2 regions of the Lysinibacillus sp. NPDC097231 genome follow, and region 2 is predicted to be linked to the other one. Evidence: riboswitches for the same ligand, from Rfam matches in the RefSeq annotation. Region 2 holds a riboswitch; the other holds the start of a gene.

Region 1 (5,212 bases), on a different contig from region 2:
TCTTTTTTAAATCTACAAGATACTCTGCTTCTTCAACTAGTTTTTGCATTGTATTTAATTCGTCATCGCTAATTCCAACTAACTCTTCAAACATTTCAACTGATTCTCGTGAAATGAAAGAAATATCCCTCATTGCTTCCATAATTTGCAGAGAACTTGAAGATAATTCTTCTGTACTTGCAGATGAATTCGCATTATTTTCAGCAATAATTTTTGTAGTCTCTACGATTTTTTCAAACATCTCCCCAATTTCTAAGATTTTTATATTTGTTTGTTCAAATTCCTCTGTTCCTTGCTTCATTGAAGTTACAACTTTGTTCGTCTCTTCTTGAATATTTTTCACAATATTCGAAACTTCACCAGCTGACTGATGTGATTGTTCAGCTAATTTACGAACTTCATCAGCAACTACAGCAAACCCTTTACCGTGTTCACCTGCACGAGCTGCTTCGATAGCTGCGTTCAATGCCAATAAATTTATTTGCTCTGAAATCCCCGTAATTACTTTAACAATGTTACCAATTTCGTACGATTTTTCTCCAAGAATATTGATCGCATCAAACGTCGTATTAATCGTTTGATTAAATTGCTTCATGTTCACCATCGAATCTTTTAACTTTTCATTACCTTCCTGCGTCAATTCTAACGTCGTATTCGATTGTTCTGAAATTTGGTTTGATCTTATAGATAGTTCTTCAATAGCCACTGTGATGTCTTCGATAGAAGTAGAACTCTCTTCGGTAGCAACTAGTTGCTTTTTTAACCCTTTACCGACTTCATCGATTGCGGCCCTTACAGTATCAGCCTTCTCAGTTGCGTATTCTCCATGTTCTAAAAGATTCTCACCTTTTTTATTCACATTATTTGCGAATTTGTTAAATTTTTCACTTACTTGACCTGCTGACAATTCGTTCATTCCATTTAGTACCTTTTTATTTATATGGGAATTACGTTTAAGTGAAAAATATCGGTAAGCAAAATACAAAGATGTACATAATAAAACTACAATTATCCCTAACATAATAGCTTCCATGAAAAAAATTCTCCTATTCTAACGTATTAGTGATGAAATGTTATAGTTCTTTTACAATGATGTAAATTCCATCTGCTACAGTCGATGGAATACTGCTTAGATTTTCATTACTTTCATACTTATGTACAATAAAGTCCCCTTCTACGTTTATATACTTTGTCAGGCCGTGATACTTCTCCAGCAAACGCATTGACTTTGGATTTGTCGCTTCAGCTAACACTAATCTTAAGCCTTCTTCTGTTGCTTTTTTTATTAATACATCACCTAAACTTTGTACTATATCATGACGATTATGTTCAGCAATTACACCTAATAAAAATAAATGTAGTATTTCTCCATCTTCCATATCTTTTCCAAAACGATTCTTATAATCTTCTAGGAAACGTTCATCAATATCCTCTAATACACGCATTACTATATTCATGTCAGCAAACGTGCCTTCAAAAATATCCCCTTCGATAATTTCAAGGACATTCGTATCTCCAACTAGTGCGCCTACAACATTTTGCTCTTCATCTAGTGCAATAGCACAGTATCCTTGATGAACATTTGCTTCAATATATTCCTTCGTAAATTGATAGAAATCTTCGTAAGGTAGTTGTAAGGCGTACCCGATAATCGGTTCTTGCACCCATTTGCCAGCAACTTCTACCCCAGTAAAGGTTTTTGCTAAACATTCTGCTGCCTTTTCAATTAAATCTGGTTGGTCTTTTGTAAGTATTTCATATGTATATAATTCTTGAATTGTTTGCATCGTAAAATTCCTCTTTTTCAAAATTTGATTATAGTTCATTAATGACTAACGCATTGGTAATTGTGAAACATTGTCGACTACGGTTCCTGGGAAATTAACTCCCTCTAAAGCATTTCGCACTTGCACATATGCAATTTTAGAGGATGGATTAACAATAAATATTTCTTTGAAGCCTAGTGATGCATAAAACATTAGTGTTTGTCCTAGCTCTGTTGAAACCTTTGAAGGAAGAGGCGATTGATATGTTGCATCAACAACAAATGTATATGTATTTTTCTGTACTTTTGCCACTGTCTCTTCTAAATCTTTCATATAATCCTCTACAAGAGCTGCTTTAACAAACCCTATTACTTGGACGTGTACTTCTTTTTTTGCTTCATAGATCGCCATTTTATATTTCTCTTTATCAACGACTATCATTTCAAATCCCCTTTTCGTAATTTTCTAATTTTTTAAAACTGTTAGCATTTTAGTAATAAATATCACATCTGTCGCTACGATTGATTGGAATCAGTCCTTTGATTTTTTTCCAAAAAAAAACTATCCCAGAATATAATTAGGATAGCCAAAAAATCACTTATTATCTTGGCAACCCGACTATCATTATCCAAGAGGATTTTAGACTCGTAGCTTTGCGTCCTTACCTTTCGATAAGTTTGCCTTTTTCAATTTTATTAAAATAACACTAACATATTACAATTTGATTATAAATGTTTTGTCAAATTTTGTCGACGGTAGGCAATTTTATCTAGAGAATATCGGTTGAATTAGAGAAATTTTCCGTATATTTAAAGGTATGAACAAGAAAATACTGTTTGGCGATTTTACAAAGAGGGGAATCTCTACTCCTGCCCAGATTGTAGGAAAAGTAAATGTCTGTATTTTTCCATATCCATCTAATAAGAACCAGCAGAATTAATTCACCATATTATTTACTTTTTTTGGAGTAATGATTATAAAAGAGCGGTTTTTAGGATTTAGCCTAAACAATCATATTACATAGTCCATCTAAATCTTTCTCATTCACCAATCTAATTTTATATTTTATAAAGTATCCCCACCTAAAATTACGCTTACATGACAATTTTTCTTTACAATCTTTATAGTGATATATCCAAAACAAAATCATCTCCACTCTTAGAGATTTATAGAGAGGAGATGATCTTCTTATTGGCATTATTTCTAAGCCCTATATTTTTCTTACTCGTTATACCCCTTGAGAAAAGAGTATTCTACAAAGGAATAATAAGCAGCTCCCTATCAGAGCTACTGCCTTCTACTACTTTCCCCTTTTTCTTCCTTGATATAAACTTTAAAATAAAACTGGTGGATGAATTGGAATAGATATAATTATTACTGCAGCACTCAGTATTAAGATTGATAGTCCAGCATTTTTCTTCATATTCACACTCTCCTTTAGATTTCAATAAATTGCATAGCTTTCTCAAACTTCTTTTCTTGTCGATAATACTCTCCCAATAAATAAGAAAATTGTTGGTGTATTTCTTTTAATTCTTCATTATCTGCTGTAAATGGAATTAACCTCCCTTCTAAAAAATCCATTGCTTTCTTTTTTTCTTCTCCCAGCAAATATAAATAAAAAGTAGCAAATAAATTAAAACTTAATTTTTTCTTATTTTTTGCTTCTTCCTTTAGAATAGTAAAGGTTTTTATACTTTTCTCCGCTTGTTCTAAGCGAAATTGTGTAACACCTAAATTATATAAGCAAAGCAGATAATGATCACAGTTCTTTGACATTAACGAAGCGCTTTTTTCAAAGTAAATTAATGCATTTTCATATTCCCCTCTCATTTGGTACAAATCCCCCAAATTGTGATATATAGTAGGTAATAGCTGCTGTTCCTGTAATAGCTCCACATTTCTCACTAGATGTTCATAGATTTCGATTGCTTCCTGAAACACTTTTCCTCGAGAGTAATTGAGTGCCAGAGACATTAATGTATAAATAATTCTTTTAAAATTAAATTGGTCCTTATAGAATTGAAGAGCTTTTTTCCCATAAATAATTGCTTGGCTTGGTTCTTCTAACCGCCCTTTTATTAAAGCGAAATGGTAGTAAAACTCTCCTTCTAGTGACCCTAGTTCTGGATGTATTTGAAGTATTTGAGTTAGTTCTGTAGCTGCTTCTTCATATTTACCTTTCGTTATTAAAACTAATGCATAATAATATGAATGTAAATACCTTTCATGTTGGGAAAAATTTTGTCGGTGGGCATTTAGCCATCTTAATTGATTTTCTGCTAATTTATGCTCGTTAACAAACACATAATAACGTAACTTATAAAGTTCATATAAATAAATAGATTCCGTAAAACCAATTATTTCTTCATATTCTTTTAATCTGCCCACTGTCTCTTTTACTTTCTCATTCTCTAGGTAATTTATATGTTTTTGTAAATTATTTAATAGGCAAATTATATTTTGTTCGCTATTCTCTACATCGTGAATACTAATATTTAATCGTTCTAGCAATAGACGTATTGTCTCGCTATTTGCTTCTTTATTATTATTCTCAATTTTACTTAAATGAGGAATCGAGCAAATCCCCATCGCCACCGAATTCTGTGTCATTCCTAACTTTGTACGATAGTACTTAATTAATGAACCTATTTTCATTCTCATAACCTCCCGTATCGAATGACTATATTTTACATTTATTATACCCAAAATTTTCCCAATAATCAAAAAACTGAAATTATGATAGATTCAAATTGTAGTACTACTATAACTTAATTTGAAAAGGGGTTAGGACGAATGAAAAAAATGAAAAGTACGTTGCTTGGTCTTTTGATTGCAGGATCAGTAATAAATCCGGTGCACGCAACAACGATGAATAGCGAAGATAGCTCAGAAAACTACGGTGGTCAGGAGACATTCCGTGTTTATGTTGAGGCAAACAACAAATCAGAAAAATCAACATTAAAAGATCAATATTCTGCTCGTTGGGAATTAACAGAGAACGGATTTTCAACTGATATGAATGAAAAACAATTCGAAGCATTACAGAAGAATAAAAATTTTACAGTTACAAAAGTTCCTATCGTTACATTAGATACGATAGGTTTGGAAGACGATAGTATGGTAGAAAATGAAGTCTTGGATTCGGTAATTTCTTTAAGAGCTTCTCAACAAATACCTTGGGGAATTAAAGCAATTTATAACAATGACACTTTAACATCTACAACTGGAGGAAGTGACATAAATATTGCCGTACTCGATACGGGAGTAAACACTTCTCATCCTGACCTTGTCAATAACGTAGAGCAATGTAAAGACTTTACAGGTGCTACAACACCCATTAACAATAGCTGTACAGACAAAAACGGACATGGTACACATGTTGCTGGTACAGCCTTAGCTGATGGTGGAAGCGATCAAGCAGGCGTTTACGGTGTTGCTCCAGA
Region 2 (5,212 bases):
CCACATGTTTTCATAATAATCCAGTAATTAAATAATAAGGAAGTTTATAATTGTGAATAGCTTCCGATACTCTACCTATTAAAACAAAAAATAAAATCATTCCCATCAGAATGAAGCATATTATTTTCCCATACGCAGCGTTATGCTAAAATATAGAAGATTACTATGACGTGAATAGACACGTAAACTAAGGGAGTTTTACAACATGACAAATCGTTTAGTAGAAGAGTTTTTCGAGCTCGTACAAATCGATTCAGAAACAAAACATGAAGAAGTGATTGCACCGGTTTTAATCGACAAATTAACAGCGCTTGGTTTTACAGTAGAACAGGATGATGCACATACTCGTAACGGGCATGGAGCAGGAAATATAATTGCTACGTTAAAAGGTTCATTAGATATTGAACCAATTTATTTTACTTCTCATATGGATACAGTTGTACCAGGTAAAGGTATTAAACCATCTCTTCGTGAAGATGGCTATATCGTGTCAGATGGTACAACAATTTTAGGTGCTGATGACAAAGCTGGCCTTGCAGCATTATTTGAAATGGTTAAACGCTTAAAAGAGCAAAATATTGAGCATGGGGATATTGAATTTATTATTACAGCAGGTGAGGAAAGTGGACTTGTTGGTGCTAAAGAATTAGATCCATCCAAAATTAAAGCAAAATACGGTTTTGCAGTGGACAGTGACGGTAAAGTTGGAGGCATTGTCACAGCGGCGCCATTCCAAGCGAAGATTTTCGCTAAAATTATCGGCAAAACTGCGCATGCTGGTGTTGCTCCAGAAAAAGGAGTGTCAGCAATCACGGTTGCTTCTAAATGTATTGCACAAATGAAGCTAGGTCGATTAGATGAAGAAACAACAGCAAATATCGGCCGCTTTGAGGGCGGTCAGGCAACAAATATTGTGTGTGATGAAGTAACGATACTTGCTGAAGCACGTTCTATCGACAAAACGAAGCTAGATGCACAAACGAAGCATATGCAAGAGACGTTTGAGCAAGTATCTGCTTCATTAGGGGCACGTGCTGAAGTAGAAGTAAAACTAATGTATCCTGGATTCCGTGTAACTGAATCAGATAAAGTTGTTCAAGTGGCGATGGCAGCTGCACGTAACATCGAACGTACACCAAAGCTTGGAATTTCAGGTGGGGGTTCTGATGCTAATGTTATTGCAGGCTTTGGTATCCCTACAGTTAATCTATCTGTTGGTTATGAAGATATTCATACAACAAATGAAAAAATACCAGTAGAAGAATTAGAAAAATTAGCAGATTTACTTGTCGAAATCGTAAAAGAGTCTGCAAAAAAATAACAACAGAATCAAAGGATGTGACCGCATGGAAAGTGTAAAGGCAGTAGTTTTTGCTTGTGGTACAGAGGAATATGCAGTGCCTGTAGAACAAGCGATTTCGATTGAAAAGTTAGAGCATGTAACACCTATTCCTCATTTACCCAATTATCTTCTAGGTTTCACAAGAATCCGTGGAGAGCTTGTACCTGTGCTTGATTTTGAACGTATACTGTATAATCGTTCTTCAAATGCTGCAACTGCACGTATTATTGTTTTGAATACGGATGTTGTGAATTACGGATTACTAGTAACGGAAGCTCGTGAAATTCTTGATCTTGATGAGTCTATATTAAAGCAGATGGGACTTGTCAATTATACAAAAACACGCTACTTTACAGCTGTGGCAAATCTTGAAAATCGTATGATCACATACGTAGACCCAAAAATACTTGTCAATTCATTAGAGGGAATTCGTGAAATTATTAACTATTTGCACAAAATGCTTGAAAATGAAAAAGAAAACGTAGAGGCTTGAATATCTATAAAAGCTAAGAATATTAGTTGAATGATTAACAATACAATACTACACATCAGAGTTAGTTGATGCATTAGACAGAATTGCAAATATGTGATTCTGTCTTTCTTTTTAAGTGGTTTCCTAACAATCAGAGGAAAATGAATAATAGATGTCGTATTTTAAGCTTATTACCAAAATATGTGGGAGGTATTTGTCTCATGGATTCAAAGAAAAAGGAAACACCAGAAGAAAAAAGTGAGCGTTTAAGGCAAAGTGAAATAAAAAACAATCCTGCTGGTTCTCTAAACGATGGAATAAATAGAGGAAGTAGTGGGAATTTAAATGGTATGGGTTGGAAAGAGACGGTGGTATTAGCTTTAGTGTTATTTATAGGTTACATGTTATATAAATTGTTTTTCAGATAAAGATAATGAAAAGAGTCTTTATCTCTAATTTTGCATTCCATAATCCTCAATTGCTATAAGTACCCCTACTAACATTTCATCAAATGTTCACCTTGACTACTACTTCTACGCTTATATTCTGATATAGTAAAAATAACCTGTGTTGTTAGTGTTTTATTCGACAATTATAGAGTGAATTATGCATTTTACCTACAGACATATTCGTTCTAAGGGCGTATTATGTAAAGTAAGAAAACTACTGTAAACGGCAAACTTCACCGAAAGGGAAGGACGCAAAGCCATGAGTCTAAACACTACTTTAGTGCATGATTGTCAGGTTGCCAGGTTCTGTTCTATGAGCCTAGGTGGATAGAATGGAGATGTAACAAATGGTAAGTCGTACACTATCAAAAGCAGTAATTGTTTTTATAGTAACCTTTGTAAGTACGTTAGGATTTTCAATCGGAAAGGTAGACGCTATGACCATGCAAGATAAGGCTACTTGGTTATGGGATACGACAAAGATTGTTGAGGATGAATCGGGAGTACTCACATTTTTAGAAAACAAGCATGTTAATAAATTATATTTGCAATTTAATAATGATATAGCAAGTAGTTATTATAAAAGCTTTATCGCAAAAGCAACAGAAAAAGGTATGAAAGTATATGTGTTAGATGGTGCTGAAAGTTGGGTTTCAGCGCAAGGCTATATAATGCAGGATCAGCTGTTTGAATGGTTACATACATATAATGAGAACGTAGCACCATGTGAGCAATTTTCAGGGGTACATCTTGATGTAGAACCCTACTTAAATATTGGGTGGAGCTTAAATCAAGCACAAACAATTGAATCCTATCAAGCGCTTCTTACTAGAGCGAAAGAGGAAACCGATCAATTACAATTACCGTTGGAAGTTGATATGCCATTTTGGTTTGATGAAATAACGTATAATACTCAATTTGGCAATGGTTTATTGGCTGAATGGGTCATCGATAACGTTGAAAGTGTAACGATAATGGCATATCGAGATACTGCTAACAACATTATCAAAATAGTTGAACAGGAAATAAACTACGCAAAAAAAGTAAATAAATCAATAGTTATTGGGGTGGAAACAGAAACCTCTGATGAAGGGAAAAATATTACCTTCTATGATGATGGAGAAGCCTATATGACTAAACAGTTAGCACAAGTTCATGAACATTATGCCAATAAAACAAGCTACAATGGTTTCGCCATTCATCATGTGGATAGTTGGATGAATATGCAGCCGTAAAAAAATCCTCTCCAAACTTTGTTGGAGAGGATTTTCTTTGTTATTAGGAAAGTCGACCGCTATAGTCTTCGAATTTAAATTCACGAATGACTTTAATGCCTTCTTCATCGTTATAAGAAACGATGGAAGGAAGGTTTACCCCATTAAACATATGGTTTTTCACCATAGAATAATGCGCCATATCTGTAAATACAAGACGATCGCCTGGTTTTAAAGGTTGTTCAAATGAATAATCGCCAATCACGTCACCAGCAAGGCATGTAAGCCCACCTAAACGATATGTGTATGCCAGTTCATTTGCTTGACCCGAACCGATTATCATTGGACGGTAGGGCATTTCTAGTACATCAGGCATATGACATGTTGCCGATGTATCTAAAATTACTAGGTCCATACCGTTTTTCTGTATATCAAGAACAGTTGCGACTAAATAACCTGTATTTAATGCTACAGCCTCACCTGGCTCTAAATATACAAGAAGATTATACTTGTCTTGAATATAGTTAATGATATTCACAAGCTTTTCTACATCATAATCCTCACGAGTAATATGGTGACCACCACCAAAGTTCAACCATTTCATTTGGTGTAAAACATCACCAAACTTTTCTTCAACAACTTGAATAATACGCTCTAACGTATCTGAATTTTGCTCACACATTGCATGGAAGTGTAAGCCATCAATACCATCAAGCTGTGATTTATCAAAGTTGTCTAAGGTTGTGCCAAGACGAGAATTTGTGTAACAAGGATCATAAAGCGCTGTTTCAATTTCAGAGTACTCAGGGTTAACACGAATACCACATTCAATTGTTTTACCAACAGATTTTACTTTGTCTTTAAATTGAGCCCATTGGTTAAATGAATTGAAAACGATATGATCAACGTAGCCAAGAAGCTCGTCCATTTCATGCTCGATATAAGCAGGCGCGTAGACATGAACTTCTTTGCCCATTTTTTCATAGCCAAGTCGTGCTTCGTGAAGTGAACTTGACGTAATGCCTGCTAAATATTCACCCACTAATGGGAATGTGGAATGCATTGAAAACCCTTTTAAGGCAAGTAAAATACGGCAGCCTGTACGATCTTGAATTGATTTTAAAAGCTCTAGATTTTTTGTTAATAATCGCTCATCCACTACATAGGAAGGGGATGGAACTTTTGAAAAATCAATTGGTTTCATCGGCTTATTTCCTTTGCATCTACATCAAGGTCAAGTAATTCTGGATTATGGCTTTCTTGCCATGGTAGACCCCATTTATTTAGTGCGTCCATGAATGGATCTGGATTGAAATCTTCTACGTTCCAAACACCAGGTTTACGCCATTCACCGTTCATCACAAGCATAGCACCGATCATTGCTGGTACACCAGTTGTATAGGAAATCGCTTGTGAACCAACCTCGTTATAACATTCTTCATGGTCACATACGTTGTACACATAATACGTTTTTTCTTTACCGTCTTTTAGACCGCGAATGATACAACCGATATTAGTTTTTCCTTTAGTACGTGGTCCCAGTGATGCTGGATCAGGCAGTACTGCCTTAAGGAAATGAATTGGTTGGATCATTTGTCCTTCAAATTCGATAGGCTCGATAGAAGTCATCCCAACATTCTCTAATACTTTTAAGTGTGTTAAGTATTTTTCTGAGAATGTCATCCAGAAACGGATTTGCTTTAAGCCCTTAATGTTTTTAGCAAGTGATTCTAGT

Evidence for each region. Region 2 has a riboswitch for cyclic di-GMP ahead of ACIQXF_RS09980 (amidase). Riboswitches for the same ligand answer to the same signal wherever they lie in the genome.
Region 1: linked by a shared signal. The riboswitch ahead of ACIQXF_RS11015 (hypothetical protein) and the one ahead of ACIQXF_RS09980 (amidase) in region 2 are both predicted to bind cyclic di-GMP.

What each region holds. Positions count from the first base shown of each region.
Region 1 is NZ_JBIWDH010000015.1:58,404-63,615, forward strand. It holds gene ACIQXF_RS11005 (methyl-accepting chemotaxis protein) at 1-1,033, opposite strand, end outside; gene ACIQXF_RS11010 (hypothetical protein) at 1,074-1,787, opposite strand; gene ACIQXF_RS11015 (hypothetical protein) at 1,833-2,207, opposite strand; cyclic di-GMP riboswitch class I at 2,372-2,458, opposite strand; gene ACIQXF_RS11020 (helix-turn-helix domain-containing protein) at 3,204-4,424, opposite strand; gene ACIQXF_RS11025 (S8 family peptidase) at 4,563-5,212, shown strand, end outside.
Region 2 is NZ_JBIWDH010000013.1:51,106-56,317, reverse strand. It holds gene ACIQXF_RS09995 (M20/M25/M40 family metallo-hydrolase) at 206-1,321, shown strand; gene ACIQXF_RS09990 (chemotaxis protein CheW) at 1,347-1,835, shown strand; gene ACIQXF_RS09985 (DUF6366 family protein) at 2,036-2,242, shown strand; cyclic di-GMP riboswitch class I at 2,479-2,567, shown strand; gene ACIQXF_RS09980 (amidase) at 2,611-3,498, shown strand; gene nspC (carboxynorspermidine decarboxylase) at 3,542-4,681, opposite strand; gene ACIQXF_RS09970 (saccharopine dehydrogenase family protein) at 4,678-5,212, opposite strand, start outside.